3 regions of the Heyndrickxia sp. FSL K6-6286 genome follow, and region 2 is predicted to be linked to each of the others. Evidence: predicted binding sites of a transcription regulator. Region 2 holds the regulator's gene; each other region holds the start of a gene.

Region 1 (6,429 bases), 1.1 Mb from region 2:
TTATATGGACTAAGCTTTTCTTTATAGGATACTGAACAACCTTATAAAATGATTAAAAAGTCTCTAGTATCGTGATATGCTAGAGGCTTTTTTTAGTGATAGAGTCCAAAGGGTTTACTATTATTTTTCTTTGAAAGAATCGACAAGCCAGAAACCATAGATAGAGAGACAAGCCTGGTTCAAGATTTCAAAATAAAGAGCATGTTTATCCAATCATTACATAGAGATTATGTGAAGGTAAAAGAGAAAAAAGGTAGTTACACCTCAGGTCTGAGCAAGAAATCAGACTTAAGGGGCTGAAGATAAATCTAATTATTATGTATAGTCTGAATATATGAGGAATCCTTTGTAAAATAAATGGGAGTGCATGTTTATATGGAATCAAATTCATCGTGGTAGAGAGGAGCTCGATAGAGGGACGGAAGAAAAAATAGCTATTGAATGATCCGGAAGGAGAAGAAACGATGTTTTTGAAAATGGTTAAAAATGATTTCATCAGAAACAAAATTGCCACGCTAGCAGTATTTGTTTTTATCACGCTAGCAGTGATATTGGCAGCCAGTTCCATCAATAATATTGCTAATTTAATTCAGTCGATGAAGGAACTGCAGGAACGCGCAGTACCAGCTGACATAACACAAATGCACTCCGGAGAATTTGACCAGCTAGAAATTGATCGATTTACAGAAGGACAACGTAAGAATATAGCGATGCAGGAAACGATGGTTCTTCTGACTTTTGATGGAAGTAATATTGTGTTTGGTGAAAACCAAACAATGGCTGACACAGTACAGGATATTTCCTTTGTTGTCCAGAATCAACAATTTGACTTTATATTGGACCTCAATAATAAAAAGTTGGCTATAAAGGAAGGGGAAGTGGCGGTTCCCATCTATTTCATGCAGCAATATGATTTAAAAATCGGTGAGACGATTACAGTAAAAAATGGAAATTATAAGAAGAGTTTTGTTATTTCAGATTTTGCAAGGGATTATGAAATGAACTCTTCTCTTACGTCTTCGAAACGGTTTGTTCTAAATCAGGCTGATTATGATGAAATGCGCAGAATGCTGGCAGGGGAACTGGAATATTTAATTCAATTCAAACTAAATGAAAATGGAGATGTGCAAGCTGTACAGACAGCTTATATCGAAGCAGGTCTTCCGGCAAACGGTCCTACAGTCGGAGGGAAAATTTTTCTACTATTTAATGCTTTATCAGATACAGCCGTTGCAATGGTAATTATCCTTATCAGTATTCTCCTGATTATTATCGCTTCACTATGTATCAGACTTACCTTTTTAGCAACAATTGATGAAGACTTAAGAGAAATCGGAGTTATGAAAGCAATCGGAATATCGAAAAAGGATATTAAGAAAGTATATCTTAACAAATACAGAGTCATGTCAGTAATTGCTGGGATCCTAGGCTATCTACTTTCCTTTGCTACGGTTAATCTGTTTAACAGTAATATGAAACTGTATTTGTCCTCGGATTTATCAGGAAATTTAAAATATGTACTATCTCTTATCGCTCCAATATTCGTCTATTTCATGATTGTGATGTACTGCAAAAAGGTACTGAAAAGAATGGATAAAATTTCTGCGGTGGAAGCAATACGTTCCGATATTATGGAGCGTGGAAAGAATCGAAAATACCGGTTTTCATTACTTAAGAATAATGTTCTAAGTACTAACATTTACATGGGAATGAGGGATGTATGGAAGCGATTCAAAATATACCGTTTACTGTTATTCATATTTATTGTTTGTACATTTATAGTAATTCTTCCTTTAACTATGTATAACACTATGAACTCTCCAACGTTTTCTACCTATATGGGAATCGGAAAATCTGATATGAGAATCGATCTTCGAAGGACAGACCGTATTACAGCGGATTTTAAACAGTTGCAGGAAGAGCTGAAGAATGATTCTGACATTGAAAAATATGCAGCGTATATTACTAGCTCCTACCAGATTAAAAATGCAGAAGGCTCTTGGGATTATATTAATATTGAAACAGGGGATTTTTCCGTATTTCCATTAAAATATCTGGAAGGAAGAGCACCTGAAAGTGAAGGAGAGATCTCCCTTTCCTATGCAAATGCATCAAAAGACGAATTAAATAAGAAAATAGGAGACCAGGTAACAGTAAAAGCTGGAGGGACTGAAAAAAATTTAATAGTAACTGGTATTTATCAAGATATTACAAATGGAGGAAAAACAGCAAAAGCGGATACCAGTTTCGGTATAAATAAAGATGCCGTTCTATGGTATATCGTAAGCATTGATCTAATCGAAGGCGTTGATATACCTAGTAAGATGGCATACTACCAGAATACGTATGATTCTGCGCAAGTGAATGATATCAAGGAATATACACAGCAAACTCTTGGAAATATCATAGATCAAATGAGTACGATTGTAGTAGGTGCAATCATTATTGCAGTCATCATTAGTGTATTAATTACCTCGTTATTTCTGCGGATGTTATTGTCTAAGGACATGTCTCAGATTGCCATTATGCGATGTGTTGGGCTAACTTCCAAACATATTTGTCAGCAATATATGGCAGGAACCATGTTGGTGCTAGTATTGGGAATCATCTTTGGGGTTATTGCCTCAAACTATTTAGGAGAGCTATTAGTAAACATGGCGATGTCCTCTATGGGTGCTGCAAAAATTGAATTGGTTAATATTGTCTGGCAGACTTGGTTGCTATGTCCGCTGGCACTGATTGCAATAGTTGGAATGACTATTTACATGTCCTGCAGGATAGCTATAAAAGAAGATTTGTCTGTAATTTTAAGAAGATAGAAATAGGATAAAGGGTTCTTGCCTGTCAAGGTATCCAATGAAATCAGGGAGCGGAACACGATATATACCTATTGAATGAAAAGTTCGGGTGGGAGGAATAAAGATGAGTGCAATATTGGAAGCAGGAAAAATGAATAAAAAGGTTGAATTAGGCAAGGGGAATCGGCTTCATATTTTAAAGGATATAAGCTTAAAGATAGATGAAGGTGAATTTGTATCGGTTATGGGGCCATCTGGGAGCGGAAAATCAACACTGCTTTATAATATAAGTGGGATGGATAGAATTACTTCCGGAAGTGTGAAATTTAAAAATCGTGATATTGCTAGACTAAAAGAAGAGGAACTAGCACGGGTTCGATTAAATCATATGGGGTTTATTTTTCAAGATATTCATCTATTAAAAAATTTGTCACTGATAGATAATGTTATGTTCCCTGCTCTTGTATCAAAAGATGCGGATAAAAAGGCAACATATCGAAAAGCAAAAATGTTAATGGAAATGACAGGAATTGATAGGATTGCTAATAATACGATTATCCAGGCATCTGGAGGGCAACTCCAGAGAGTCGCAATTTGCAGAGCATTAATCAATGATCCGGACATCCTATTTGGCGATGAACCGACCGGAGCATTAGATTCCAAATCAACAGCAGAAATCATGACCATACTTGCGGATATTAATAAAAAAGGGACAACCATCCTGATCGTTACCCATGATGTAAAGGTCGCAGCTAAAACGGAAAGAGTGTTATTTATGATGGATGGCAATATTGTGGCACAGAAGAAAATGCTTAAATACAATGTCCAGCATGAGAATAGTAAGAAAAGAGAAGAAAGTCTTATGAAATGGTTAGTCGATAACGGGTTTTAGTAAAATAAGTATTTAGTAAATGTCTTAAATATCCCATTAAAGGATTATTAGAATTAGATGGCGTTTCGTACTATTTTTCAGAAGAAAATGATTAAAACGATATAAAGATTTCTTTCATGATAGCCCTAAAAAGACTCTATATCTTTTTGGGTCTTTTTTATATCTTTCAATCTTTGAATACAAATTACATTCGATTATGTGAAAAAAACTGAGTGTAACTATTTTTTTAGTAAACTAACAATTCCATGTTTTAACCACTATTTCCAGTATTTTGGGACGTAAAAAATGTCAATATACTATAGGAGAATATTTTTTGTATTATTTATGAATAAATATTGTCTAGTTTGTGAATTAGTGAACAAAACAATTTTAAAATCTTATAAATTGCAGTACACTATTCGAGTACCATTTTTGAGTATAGATATTCGATCAAGTGACGAATATGTCATTTTCTTATTTTACTTTGTGAAATATTATACATATTTCTTGAATTGGAAGGAGAGGAAACGAATGAGAGCAAAAAAACTACCATGGAAAATAGTGTCTTTGGTTCTACTATCATCTATTTTTCTATTAAGTGGATGTGATACTAGTAAAATTGCAGTTTTAAATCCACAAGGACCAGTTGCACAAAAACAATATGATTTAATTGTTTACTCTTTCTGGTTAATGATGATTATTCTAGTTGTTGTTTTAGGACTATTTATTTTTATGGTTTATAAATATCGGGAAAAACGCTTAGCAGCAGATTATATGCCACCAGATCAACACGGGAATACGTGGCTTGAAATCATTTGGACTGCTATACCAATTGTCATTATTATTGCTGTAGCTATTCCAACTGTTAAAGCAAACTATCAATTAGAAGATATCCCAAAGGGGTATGAAGACAAGAAGCCGATCGTCATCAATGTGACTTCAGCAGATTGGAAATGGATATTTAGTTATCCAGAACAAGGAATTGAAACAGTCAACTATGTAAATATTCCTGAGGATACTCCTGTTAAGTTTCAATTAACATCAGCAGGAACAATGGCTTCATTTTGGGTGCCTGAGTTAGGTGGTCAAAAATATACGATGCCAAATCACTCAATGGAATTAATCCTTTTAGCTGATAAACCAGGTTCTTACCTAGGAAGAAATGCCAACTTTAATGGTGAAGGCTTTGCCCATATGGACTTTGAAGTTCTATCACAGACACAAAAGGACTTTGATCAATGGGTAAAAGATGTGAAAAATAGTGCTCCAGCTTTAACAAAGGCTGATTACAATAAAATTCTAAAACCTGGTGTCGTAGGTCGTATGACGTATACAGGTACACATTTGCCATGGGTGAAAACACCACATCAGCACGGAATGATGGAGAAAAAAGAAACCAATCAAGAACATGATATGAAAGACATGGACATGGATATGGATGGTATGGACATGTCAGAACATCAACATTAAGAAGATTGGAGGAGAAAATATATGAAGCTAGATGAATTTTTCGTCACAGGTGAACCGATTATATATGTGACCGAAGCTGGTATAGCCCTAGCAATGATCGGTATCATTTTTTATCTAACCTATTTTAAAAAATGGAAATGGCTTTGGACAAACTGGCTAACTACCGTTGATCATAAAAAAATCGGTGTAATGTATGTTCTAGTTGCGGTATTAATGCTATTCCGCGGCGGTGTCGATGCCTTAATGATGAGGGCACAGCTTACCGCACCGAATTTAAAATTACTTGACGCTAATCACTACGATGGGATCTTTACGACTCATGGTACAATAATGATTTTATTTATGGCGATGCCATTTTTAATGGGACTCATTAATATTGCGGTTCCTCTTCAACTGGGCGCACGTGATGTTGCGTATCCAATGCTTAATGCATTCAGTTTCTGGACGTTTGCAGCAGGTTGTGCATTATTTAATATTTCTTTCATTATTGGAGGATCTCCTACAGCTGGATGGACTTCTTACTTCCCATTAGCGGGAACAGAGTTTAGTCCTGAAGTAGGTAATAACTATTACGCAGTAGCCTTGCAGATTGCTGGTATTGGTACATTAATTACCGGTATCAACTTCTTAGTGACCATTCTTAAGATGAGAACTAAAGGAATGTCACTAATGAAAATGCCAATGTTTGTTTGGTCTGTATTAATCATGTGTGTCATTATTATCTTTGCATTCCCAGTATTGACTGTTGCATTAGGTTTAATGACATTTGACCGATTATTTGGTTCACACTTCTTTACGATGGCATCTGGCGGTATGCCGATGTTATGGAGTAACTTATTCTGGATATGGGGACATCCTGAAGTATATATCGTTCTATTACCGTCCCTAGGTATTTACTCAGAGATTATAAGTACATTTGCGAAGAAACGATTATTTGGTTATAAATCAATGGTCTTTTCAATGTTAGCAATTGCATTATTTAGTTATTTCACATGGGTTCACCATTTCTTTACAATGGGGAATACCGCAGTAGTGAACTCGTTCTTCTCTATTTCAACGATGCTCATTGCGATACCAACAGGTGTAAAATTATTTAACTGGCTCTTTACAATGTATAAAGGAAAACTTAAATTAACATCAGCAATGCTTTGGTCACTTGCCTTCATTCCGAACTTTTTAATCGGTGGGGTAACCGGAGTTATGCTTGCAATGGCGGCAGCAGATTATCAATATCATAATAGTTATTTCTTAATAGCTCACTTCCATTACACATTAATTCCAGGTGTAGCC
Region 2 (6,429 bases):
TCCACGATCGAATTGCATACCTTCTACAACATCTAATTCAGTGGTGAAGCCTTTTGATTCTTCAATTGTAATGACACCGTCATTTCCTACACGTTCCATTGCTTCTGCAATTAATTGTCCTACTTCATCATCTGCAGCAGAAATAGCAGCAACTTGTGCGATTGATTCTTTACCTTCGATTGGTTTAGAAATGGCTTGAAGTTCTTCAACCGCTGTTTGTACAGCTTTTTCGATACCTTTACGAATGCCGACAGGGTTTGCACCAGCTGTTACGTTCTTTAAGCCTTCACGAATCATTGCTTGAGCTAAAACAGTTGCAGTTGTTGTACCGTCACCAGCAACATCATTTGTTTTGCTAGCTACTTCAGATACAAGCTTCGCACCCATGTTTTCGAATGCATCTTCTAATTCGATTTCTTTTGCAATTGTTACACCATCATTTGTAATTAGTGGTGAACCGAATTTTTTCTCAAGTACCACGTTACGTCCTTTTGGTCCAAGTGTTACTTTTACAGCGTCTGCTAATTTATCAACTCCGCGAAGCATCGCACGGCGTGCATCTTCACTGAATTTAATTTCCTTTGCCATCTGAAATTACCTCCTTGATTCTTTCTTAAAAGTTTATGAAGTTCAATAAAGTCTTCAGACTTAAATTAGTTTTACTCGGTCAGGGCGCCTATCAATATGGGCGCCAAGGCTTTTCAATAAAGAAGTATTTATTTACGAAAATGGTTAATAACTATTGTACAATAGCTAAAATGTCTGTATCACGTAGAATTAAATATTCGTTACCTTGGTATTTCACTTCTGTACCAGCATATTTAGAGAAGATGATGCGATCGCCTTCAGATACTTCAAGAGCAACACGCTCACCGCTATCTAAAACACGTCCAGTACCTACAGCAACTACCTTACCTTCTTGCGGTTTTTCCTTTGCAGAATCAGGAAGAACGATACCGCTTGCAGTTTTTTCTTCTGTTTCTACTAGTTCAATTACGACGCGATCTCCAAGTGGTTTTAACAAGTGAAACAACCTCCTTAAAAATTTATGTAGATTTTTATGATTATTAGCACTCAACACTCATGAGTGCTAACACAATTATTATAATAATTAATTTAAAGCCTTTTTGCAAGTCTCAAGAGGAAGTTTTTTATAAATTTCTTTTTATTGAGAAATGTAAACAGTTAAGTTTATGTACTAATTTACTTTCTATTCATAGATTAAAAAGTTTTTTACATATAATAGAATAAAGGTCTTACATTTGAACGTATATATATTCAATAGTAGAATGATAATTATGATACTAGGACAGACCATGAAAGGATATATGAATGTGAAAAAAGAGTATGCATTTATCTTAATCGCTTATATTGTCATGCAATTATCTGGTTATATCTGTAACCCCATTGTATATGAGATTGGTGTAAACGGATTTCATGCTTCAAAAGCTTATATGATCAAAATGGCCCCAATCATTTGGATGGTATTCAGTTTTCTTGCCTGTCTTTTAGTTGTTTTACTCCTACTAAGAAAGTCAGAAAGAAAAGAGCGTTCTGAAAGAAAGGACCAGCTGTCTGCTGGGAAATCAGTCTTATGGGCAGTAGGTGGAATCTTTTTAGCCTTCTTTGCTCAAGCAATCGCCTCCATTATTGAACAGTTGATTGGAATTAAGGTTGGTTCTGAAAATACGCAAAGAATCGTTACGATTATAGAAAACTTTCCAATTGTTGTCCTAGTAAGTTCGATTATTGGTCCTATATTAGAAGAAATTGTATTTCGTAAGGTGATTTTTGGATCATTACATAAACGATTATCTTTTTTTCTATCGGCTCTAATTAGTTCCATTATTTTCGGACTTGCCCATATGGAATTGACTCATTTGCTTTTATATACTGCCATGGGATTTACTTTCGCGTTTCTTTACAAAATGACGAATCGGATCATCGTACCTATTACTGCTCATGTTATGATGAATACACTAGTTGTCATTGCACAAATTGCTAATCGTGAAGAAATACAAAAATTAATTGAGAATCAAAGTTTTATTGGAGGATTTTTCACATGAGACCATTATTATCCGGGGTAGTATATTGCCTTTTAGGCACTTTGTTCACTTTCTTTGCTATTCAGCAAGTGAATATAAATGGTTGGTCTTTTTTTGCGTATATGCTTATCTTTTTAGCAACCATTGATTATGGCTCTGGATTTCGACTAATCACCTTGCACTTTAAGCAAAAAAGCCAACAGAAAAAATAAAAAGTATACAGTTATGATTTTACAACAGTAATAAAAAAAGAGATGTTCATAAGTATCAAACTTATGAACATCTCTTTTTATTCAGATTCTCTTTCAAGTTCATATTGCAATTCAGCCGCTTTTGACTTACGGTAGCCGATTTTTGAGAGCCAGATACTAATCTCATATAAAATCATTAAAGGTATTGCTACAACAATTTGTGACATTACATCCGGTGGTGTAATAAAGGCAGCAAGAACGATTAATAAGAAGTAGGCATATTTTCGTACCTTAGCCAAAAACATCGGTGTAATAATACCTAAACGTGTTAAAAATAAAACAACAATTGGCAGTTCAAATAAAAGCCCAAAAGGTAGCGTAATCTGAAATAAGAACGAGAAATATTCATTTATACCGATAACTGGGTTTATATTCATTTGTGATGAAAGCTGCATCATAAATTTTAAGATAAGCGGAAATAAGATAAAATATGAAAAAGCTATTCCAGCTAAGAACAACAGCACCGCTGCGGGAATATAGCTTAATGTAACTTTTCGCTCCTTCTCATACAAACCAGGACTAATAAACGCCCATAACTGATAGAGAATGACAGGCAAAATAATCACCAGCGCCAAGTATAATGTCATCTCCATAAAAACTTTAAATGGATCAGTTAATCGGAAAGCATTCATCGTTATTTCTTTTGCTAAATCTGATTCCTGAAGATAGCGTATGAGTGGTTGTGATAGAAAAAAGCTCACTACTACAGCCAAGATAAAGAAAACGACTATAACAAACAGTCGTTTCCTTAACTCAGATATATGTTCAAAAATCGTCATGTCTTTTTGACTCATATAATTTCATCCTAACATTTACTTAGACTCTTTCCTTACTATCATTTCTGTTGTAATGAAAAGATGCCAAAACCTAGTATTAAGAAAACGAGATTTATTTTACTTGATCTTTACTTTCTGTTTTTGGCTTATCTTCTTCTTCATCTGCTAAGCCTTTTGTAGCGTTTTTAAATTCTTTTAATGTATCCCCTGCAGCTCTGCCTAATTGGGGTAATTTTTTCGGTCCGAAAACTAGTAAGGCTATAATGACAATGAGAATAATACTTCCAATTCCTGGTCCCATCAAGCCCACCTCCTCATAGTATCATCATAAAGCAATTCGTGACGAGAATCCATTATTAATTATAGTTAGTCTTGTGAATTTTCCGTGTCATTTGGATAGTGCTTTAAAAAGTAAACTAATGATTGCAATTCAACAGCTAGATCTATATGGTGCACCCGAATTGATGAAGGTACATTTAGTCTAGCCGGTGTAAAATTTAATATACCTTTTACATTGGATTTAGTTACTTCGTCAGTAACCCCTTGAGCAACCTCTGCTGGTATAGTAAGTATAACGACACTGATGTCTTCCTCGATCAAACGTGGTACAAGTTCATCTAAATGATAGACAGGTACTTGTCCTACTTTTTTACCCACCTTGTCAGGATCGACCTCAAATGCAATTTCTATTTTTGTATTATTATTCTTCATAAAGTTATAATTTAAAAAAGCAGTACCTAAATTACCCACGCCAATTAACGCTACTTTTGTTACTTCATCCTGATCTAATGTTTTCCTAAAAAACGACAATAAATAATTTACATTATAGCCATATCCTTTTTTTCCAAGAGCCCCAAAATAGGAAAAATCTCTGCGGATAGTTGCGGAATCTACTTTTACCGCTTCACTTAATTCTGCAGATGATACACGCTGTTTACCGGATGAATGTAAATTTTTCAGAAATCGATAATAAAGTGGCAATCTTTTTGCCGTTGCTTGAGGTATCTTTATTTGCTCTTCATTCATACGCACTCCCCCATAAGTCTCTAGTACATAAGCGAAAAGGAAATATCATGTAAATTTACCGTTCACTTGCTCAGTGTTTCACCTATTCCTTTGAAAATCAGCGCTTGATACACCACCAGTTTTCTCTACTAAAAATGTTGGTCCAATGACAATTCCTTTGTCTACCGCCTTACACATATCATATACCGTTAGAGCTGATACGGATGCTGCTGTCAAAGCTTCCATCTCAACACCGGTATTTCCTTTTGTCTTAACAGTGGCATTGATCTTTAGGATATATTGAAGTTCATTTTTCTGTTCCCAAGCGAACTCAATGTTTACCCCATTTATTAGTATCGGATGGCACATTGGAATTATATCCGATGTTTTTTTTGCAGCCATAATTCCAGCTACCTGAGCAACCGCTAAAACATCACCTTTTTTCATTTTATTATCATGAATTAAATGATATAATTCATGGCTTAATTCTACACTCGATGTAGCAAAAGCGGTTCGAATAGTTTCAGGCTTAGCACTTACATCAACCATCTTCGCTCGACCTTGTTCATTAAAATGTGTAAGCTTGGACATTTTCAAACACCTCTCTCTTCATCATACACTATTTTATAGGTATTGTCCTTCATCTAATTAATGTGTTTCATTGCCGAAACACTCGTCAATAAGTTAAACTACCTATATAGATGAGGTGAAAAAACTATGATTTTATTACAAGTTCAACAACTAACAAAACATTTTGGTGCTGAACTTATTTTATCGAATATAAAGCTAGAAATTCAAACGAGAGATCGTATTGCTCTAGTTGGACGAAACGGTGCGGGTAAGTCCACCTTATTAAAAATTATTTCTGGTCAACTATCTCTTGATTCTGGAGAGATCATGAAACCAAAAGATGTCTCAATCGGATATCTTGCTCAAAATACAGGTTTGGAATCATCATTATCAATATGGGATGAAATGTTAACTGTTTTTAAAGATTTGCAAAAAATGGAGACACAATTAAGAGAACTGGAGCAAAAAATCGCTGATCCTACCTACTATGAAAACCCTGATCTCCATCAAAAAATTCTATCTGAATATGATCGTTTACAGGTTAAATTTAAAGATTCTGGTGGTTATCAATACGAAGCAGATATTCGTTCTGTGCTTCATGGCTTACGCTTTGATACTTTTGACTATTCGACAATGATTGAAACACTAAGTGGTGGTCAAAAAACTCGCCTAGCACTTGCCAAGCTACTTTTAACGAAACCTGATGTATTGATTTTGGACGAGCCTACAAACCACTTGGATATTGACACACTCTCTTGGTTAGAACAGTATCTACAAGGATATGATGGTGCAATTCTAATTGTTTCTCATGATCGTTATTTCTTAGATAAAGTAGTTAATCAAGTCTATGAACTCTCACGCCATTCTATACAAAAATTTCACGGTAATTACAGTCAATACTTAGTTCAAAAAGCAGAACAGTATGAGCGTGATTTCAAACAATATGAAAAACAACAAGAAGAAGTTGCGAAACTTCAAGATTTTATACAACGAAATCTAGCAAGAGCATCTACAACTAAAAGAGCTCAAAGTAGAAGAAAACAGCTTGAAAAGATGACAATAATGGATAAACCTCTCGGTGATGAAAAATCAGCTAATTTCACATTTGACATCGAACGACAAAGTGGAAATGAGGTATTAAACCTGGTAAACGGTGCAATTGGTTATGAAGACAACATTATCGCTAAAGGGATCCAGCTTGCAATCAAAAAAGGCGATAGTATTGCATTAGTTGGTCCTAACGGTGTCGGGAAATCAACTCTTCTAAAAAGTATCATTAAAAAACTAACGCTATTATCGGGGAATATTTCTTATGGTTCCAATGTAACAATTGGTTATTATGATCAGGAACAAGCGAATCTGACATCCAATAAAACAGTGTTAAATGAACTTTGGGATGACTATCCATTGAAAGATGAAAAAGAAATACGTACTGTATTAGGCAACTTTTTATTTACAGGAGACGATGTACTAAAAACGGTTTCCAGCTTAAGTGGTGGAGAAAAAGCTAGACTTGCATTATCCAAGCTTTTAATGCAAAGAGCAAACTTCCTCATTCTCGATGAACCGACTAACCATCTGGATTTAGATAGTAAAGAAGTACTCGAAAATGCCTTAATTGATTATCCTGGAACTATCCTATTCGTATCTCATGACCGCTATTTTATTAACAGATTAGCAACCAAAGTGATTGAGCTTTCTAAGGAAAGTACAACAGAGTTTCTTGGAGATTATGATTACTATATTGAAAAGCAACTGGAATTATTGGAATTAAAAAAACTT
Region 3 (6,429 bases), 2.6 Mb from region 2:
CAACTCCTTCAATGGTATTCATGATTGGACTTAGCGGAGGAATATACCAAACCATAGGTAAAGTACGATATTCCGGATGAAGGGGAAGGGCAATTTTCCATTCAATGATCATTTTATATAAAGGAGATTTTTGGGCAGCTTCCAGCCAATCTTCAGGAATTCCTTCTGCTTTTGCTTGTTTAATAATCTCAGGATCATTCGGATCTAGAAAAATATCTAAATGTGATTGATATAAATCATGTATGTTCTCTTCTGAAGCAGCTTCTTTTACACGATCGGCATCATAAAGCATAATACCTAAATAGCGAATTCTCCCAACACATGTTTCTGAGCAAATCGTTGGCAATCCAGCTTCTAATCTTGGAAAACAGAGGGTACACTTTTCCGCCTTATTCGTCTGCCAGTTAAAATACACCTTTTTATAAGGACATGAGCTGACGCAATGTCTCCAAGCCCTACAAGCGTTTTGGTCAACAAGAACAATTCCATCTTCATCTCTTTTGTACATAGAACCAGAAGGGCAGGAAGACACACATGCAGGATTCAGACAGTGCTCACAAATTCTAGGTAGGTACATCATAAATACATCTTCAAATTCTGTTTTTATTTTTTCTTCCATGTTTTGTACATTTGGATCCTCATGAGCAGTAATATGTGCCCCAGCTAAATCATCTTCCCAATTGGGTCCCCATAATATTTCCATGTATTCACCTGAAAGATTAGATTTTGGACGTGCAACAGGCTGATGTTTTTTTTGAGGGCTATTAGTTAATGTTTCATAATCATAGCTCCAAGGCTCATAATAGTCATCAATCGTAGGCTGATAAGGACTATAAAAAAGATGCGTTAAACGATTGACTTTTGTTCCTGATTTTAACTGAAGTTTTCCATTTCTTTTCTCCCATCCACCTTTGTATTTTTCCTGATCTTCCCACTTTTTGGGATAGCCAATACCCGGCTTTGTTTCTACGTTATTGAAATACATGTATTCTGCACCTGGACGGTTTGTCCAGGTGTTTTTACATGTTACACTACAAGTATGGCAACCAATACATTTATCTAAATTCATGACCATTCCGATTTGAGCTTTAATCTTCAAGCCAATCAACCTCCTCTAACTTGCGAATAACTACATTTAAATCCCTTTGGTTACCAGTTGGTCCATAGTAATTAAATCCATAACTTAGTTGAGCATACCCGCCAATCATATGTGTAGGTTTAACATGAATTTTCGTAGGGCTATTATGTGTACCACCTCGATTTTGGGTTAGCTTTGTACCAGGAACATTAATATGCCGATCCTGTGCATGATGCATAAAGGCCATCCCTCGTGGAATACGATGTGAGACAACGGCACGTGCAACAACTACTCCATTTCGATTAAAGCATTCGATCCAATCGTTATCTCCAATTTCCGCATCTTCTGCATCATCCTTATTCATCCAAACAGTAGGTCCACCACGGAAGAGAGTTAACATCGGTTGGGAATCGAAGTACATACTATGAACAGACCATTTATTATGTGGTGTTAAATAATTTAATGTAATTTCTTTTCCTTTAACTGATGGACGTCTATCTGTAAATGGTTGATGTTGCAAAATTGGTTTAAACGTAGCTAGGTTTTCTCCGAATTCGCTCATCATTTCATGGTCAATATAGAAGGATTGTCTACCCGTAATCGTCCTAAAAGGAATCAATCTTTCAATATTAGTCGTAAATGGTGAGTAACGTCTGCCACCTTTTTCAGATCCGCTAAAAGCGGGGGAGGTGATGACGGTTTTCGGTTGAGCTGTAATTTGTTCAAAATTAAAGCATTCTTCCTCACGCTCTTCTGCTAAATCACGTAAATGTAAATCCGTTTGCTTTTCTAAAGATTCCCATGCTCTCACTGCAAGCTTTCCGTTTGTGGTAGAGGAGAGCATGAGAACAGCTTCAGAAGCTTTAAAAGCATTGCTAATATCTGGACATCCATCTCCAATGCCATCCTTAATGGATCCATTAACTTTTTTTAACTTTTCGTATACATCTTCAACAGACCAGGAAATTCCTTTTGTACCCATTGGTTGATTTTTAACATTTGGGCCAAGAGCTTTCATTTTTTCATGGATGAGACGAAAATCTCGTTCAACCACATGAATTTGTGGCATCGTTTTGCCTGGTATTGGTTCGCATTCATCCTTTGACCAATCTTTTATTTTTCCTAATGGCTGTGCTAGTTCTTGTTGAGTATCGTGCTGCAATGGAGTAGCAACGATATCATTAATAGGTTCTAAATCAATATCTTTAGCAAGCTTAGAAACTGCCATTGCAAGTCTATTAAAAATATCCCAATCAGATTTTGCCTCCCAAGGTGAGGAGATTGCCGGATTAAACGGATGAACGAAGGGATGCATGTCTGTACTGCTCAAATCATGTTTTTCATACCATGTTGAAGCCGGCAGGACTACATCAGAATAAAGTGCAGTTCCAGCCATTCGAAAATCTAAATTAATCAGCAAGTCTAGTTTTCCTTCCGGTGCTTGATCGCGCCAATGGATTTCTTCTGGCCTAATACTATCTGAATCATCATTTAATAGACCATTTGTTGCACCTAATAAGTGCTTTAAAAAATATTCATGTCCTTTTCCGGAACTTGAAATTAAATTGGCACGCCATACAATTAAATTGCGGGGAAAATTCACTTCATTATCTGGATCTTCAATAGAAAATTGTAATTTTCGATGCTTTAATTGTTTGGCGATATATTGTGCAATTTCAGATCCTGTATGATTCCCTGCATTTTTTGCTTGTTTATATAGTTCCAAACTGTTTGCATTGAAGGTTGGATACGAAGGGAGCCAGCCTAGTCTTGCTGCCATTACATTATAATCAGCGTTATGCTCATATCTAGGCTTCCCATATACAGGTGATACTTGGGTTGAAACTGGTATATCTTCATAGCGCCACTGATCGGTTGCAAAGTAAAAGAAGGAAGTACCATTCTGTAATCTAGGTGGTCCTTGCCAATCACGTGCCATTGCAATAGTTTGCCAGCCTTCAACAGGACGTAATTTTTCTTGACCTACATAATGGGCCCAACCTCCACCGTTAACGCCTTCTGCTCCAACGAGAAGAACGAGATTCAGAACAGCTCGATAAATAGTATCAGAATGAAACCAATGGTTTATTCCAGCGCCGACAATGATCATTGATCTTCCATTCGTATCGATGGCATTTTGGGCAAACTCACGGGCAATCTTAATGATTTGCTCACTTTTCACACCAGTAATCTTCTCTTGCCATTTTGGAGTAAAGGGCACATCATCATCGTAACTTTTTGCAACTATGCCACCGATTCCTCTGTCGATTCCATAGTTTGCCAGCATTAAATCATAGACAGTGGTGTAATAAATGGTTTCTCCGTCATGCTTTATCGTTTGAATAGGGACGACGCGCTCCAAAACATTTGTGTCACCTTCACCAAAGTAAGGGATAAATAGCTTTACACATTTTTCTTCTATTCCAAGTAATGAAAGTCTAGGATCGATCACTTCATTGGAGTCCTCATCCTGTAGGTGCAAATTCCATTTTCTGTTGTTTTCCCAGCGAGAACCCATTGTGCCATTTGGAACAGCAATTTTTTGTGACCTGTCATTCATGAGAACAGGCTTCCATTCACCATTTTTAGTGGATCTACCAATATCGTTGGCATTTAAAAATCGGTCGGCAATAAATCCTTCATCTTGTTTCTTTAATGTAACAAGAAAAGGAAAGTCTGTGTATTTCTTCACATAATTAGAGAAATAATTTACTTGATTTTGCACATAGAATTCATTCAAGATGACATGACCCATTGCCATAGCAATTGCACCATCGGTACCTTGTTTCACACTTAACCAATCATCCGCAAATTTGGTTGATTCAGCATAGTCTGGACTCAAAGAAATTACTTTCGCCCCACGGTACCGTGCTTCCGCTAGAAAATGAGCATCAGGTGTGCGAGTTAAAGGAATATTTGATCCCCATGTAATAATGTAGCTTGAATTATACCAATCACTGCTTTCTGGTACATCCGTTTGATCACCCCAAATTTGTGGGGATGCAGGCGGTAAATCTGCATACCAATCATAAAAGCTTAACATAGGTGCACCCATCAGATGCATGAACCTTGATCCTCCAGCATAACTAAGCATAGACATTGCTGGAATTGGAGAGAAGCCAATATTGCGGTCAGGTCCATATTTTAAAACCGTATAGAGAAGGGAGGCAGCAACTAGCATGGATGCTTCTTCCCAGTCTGCTCGCATAAATCCACCTTTTCCTCTTGCTTCTTTATATTGCTTCGCTTTTTCTTCATCTTCAATGATACTTTTCCATGCTTCAAGAGGGTTGGAATGTGCTTGAAGCGCTTCACGCCACATGAGTAATAAGACTCCTCTGATGTAAGGGTATTTCACTCGTAATGGGCTATATATATACCATGAGAAGCTGGCACCACGTGGACAACCTCGTGGTTCAAAGTCAGGCATGTCTGGTCCTGTAGTAGGGTAATTTAAATTTTGACCTTCCCATGTAACGATTCCATCTTTAACAAAAATGTTCCAGCTACATGAGCCAGTACAGTTCACACCGTGAGTGGATCTAATGACCTTGTCATATTGCCATCTTCTCCTATAAACATCTTCCCATTCACGATTTCCTTCGCGAACTTCACTATGGTTATCATTCAGTTTTTCGGTGGGAGAAAAGTAGCGTAACCGATTAGTTAATGGTGATCTTTTTCGTGACATTTGCTTCACTCCTTATGTGAAATAATGTATTGATACATACACTATAAACATTGAAATGAGATGAAGTTGTGAAGTTAATCACACTTCACGAAAAAGACATATACAATTTCAATAAAAAAAAGCATGAAATTCATGCTTTAACACCTAATGATTATTCAATATTGCAATAGATTGCAGGACAGTCTTCACAACAAATTTCATCTTTTAAATACTGTAAATTATGAATAGTGATTTTTCCTTTATTCGTTGATAGGATCCCGTCTTTTTTTAATTCGCTTAATGCACGATTGACACTTTCCCGAGAGGTACCACAGAAGTTTGCCAGTTCCTGATTTGTAATGGGTAAATCAATGAGAATCCCATTCCGCTGTTGTACGCCATAACTGTTTGTCATTCGAATTAAAGTAGAAAACAAAGCGCCTTTTTTACCATGAAGAATAAGATCTCGAAATTTTGTCTGTGTTTTCCGATATTGATCACTCATCCATTTCATAAATTCAAAGGCAAGTGAGCTATTTTTAAACAGTTCATCCTCTAATATATCTTTTCTGATGAGAGCTACTTCGCCATCCTCAATCACCTTAGCAGTTAATAGGTATCTTGAAGAATAAGAAAAAAGAATCGCTTCACCTACAATATCATCCTGACTACATATTCTAAAGGTTAATTCTTGCCCGTCTGAAGTAATCTTACTTATTTGAACCTTTCCGGAGATGATGATATAGAGACCTTCTGCTGTCATTCCTTCTTGAAATAAATAATTTCCCTTCGTTATTTTTATCGTTTTTTCCGAAAACTTGATTAATTCATTTATTTTAATGGAATGTGTAGGTTTAATTGGTTTTTGTTCTATTTTCAACCGTATCACCCTTTTAAAATTGTGTTGTGTTACCTATAACTTACTCTTTAAGCATAAAAAAGTATAGGTCTAATCAAGGATAAATTTTGAAAAAAGTATTTTTTTATTATAGTTAATAATTTAAAAATTGAATTAAATATCAGCTGTACATAAAAAATACAAAATATATAAAAAATAATCTTTATGTGAAAAACATCACATCTTAATAGATTTCAATTTTTTATGATGAATACATGTAATGGAAAAAATTATTGAAAGGGGTACTCTTTATGCATTCCGGAAAAAAACAATTACCACTTCAGACATTGAGTTTAATTATGGGCTTTATGATATGGGTTATCTTATCTTCTTTAATGTCGTTTATTAAAATGGATATTGCTTTAACAGATAACCAGATTGCCCTTGTAACGGCAGTTCCAGTTATTTTAGGATCATTATTAAGAATTCCCATTGGATTTTGGACAAATCGTTTTGGTTCACGAGCATTATTTACTACAAGCTTTATTCTTCTTATCATACCAGCCGTTTATATAAGCTATGCAAATAGTTTTTTAGATTTAATTATTGGAGGATTATTTATTGGGATTGGTGGAGCTGTGTTTTCGGTTGGAGTTACATCATTGCCTAAATATTTCCCCAAGGAAAGACACGGATTTGTTAATGGAATATATGGAGCGGGAAATATTGGAACAGCAATTACTACATTTTTAGCACCAGTACTTGCTATTAAATTTGGTTGGCAAACTACCGTTCAATTGTACATTATTTTACTTCTATTATTTGCCGTACTTAATTTTATCT

Evidence for each region. The regulator Rex, encoded in region 2, represses fermentation and respiration genes when NADH is low (regulators of the CRP and FNR family bind a similar motif). The targets are predictions, from matches to a motif close to TTGTGAAATATTTCACAA.
Region 1: qoxA (cytochrome aa3 quinol oxidase subunit II) is a predicted target of Rex. The motif match lies at 4,154-4,171, and genes of this name have one in related genera.
Region 3: MHI39_RS11580 (nitrate reductase subunit alpha) is a predicted target of Rex. The motif match lies at 4,836-4,853, and genes of this name have one in related genera.

Annotation. Positions count from the first base shown of each region.
Region 1 is NZ_CP152029.1:3,767,739-3,774,167, reverse strand. It holds gene MHI39_RS19035 (ABC transporter permease) at 465-2,819, shown strand; gene MHI39_RS19030 (ABC transporter ATP-binding protein) at 2,923-3,690, shown strand; gene qoxA (cytochrome aa3 quinol oxidase subunit II) at 4,201-5,139, shown strand; gene qoxB (cytochrome aa3 quinol oxidase subunit I) at 5,161-6,429, shown strand, end outside.
Region 2 is NZ_CP152029.1:4,885,356-4,891,784, forward strand. It holds gene groL (chaperonin GroEL) at 1-588, opposite strand, end outside; gene groES (co-chaperone GroES) at 740-1,024, opposite strand; gene MHI39_RS24485 (CPBP family intramembrane glutamic endopeptidase) at 1,335-2,066, shown strand; gene MHI39_RS24490 (YdiK family protein) at 2,063-2,257, shown strand; gene tatC (twin-arginine translocase subunit TatC) at 2,335-3,090, opposite strand; gene tatA (twin-arginine translocase TatA/TatE family subunit) at 3,185-3,373, opposite strand; gene MHI39_RS24505 (redox-sensing transcriptional repressor Rex) at 3,439-4,098, opposite strand; gene moaC (cyclic pyranopterin monophosphate synthase MoaC) at 4,177-4,668, opposite strand; gene MHI39_RS24515 (ABC-F family ATP-binding cassette domain-containing protein) at 4,795-6,429, shown strand, end outside.
Region 3 is NZ_CP152029.1:2,293,622-2,300,050, forward strand. It holds gene narH (nitrate reductase subunit beta) at 1-1,099, opposite strand, end outside; gene MHI39_RS11580 (nitrate reductase subunit alpha) at 1,089-4,769, opposite strand; gene MHI39_RS11585 (Crp/Fnr family transcriptional regulator) at 4,921-5,607, opposite strand; gene MHI39_RS11590 (nitrate/nitrite transporter) at 5,898-6,429, shown strand, end outside.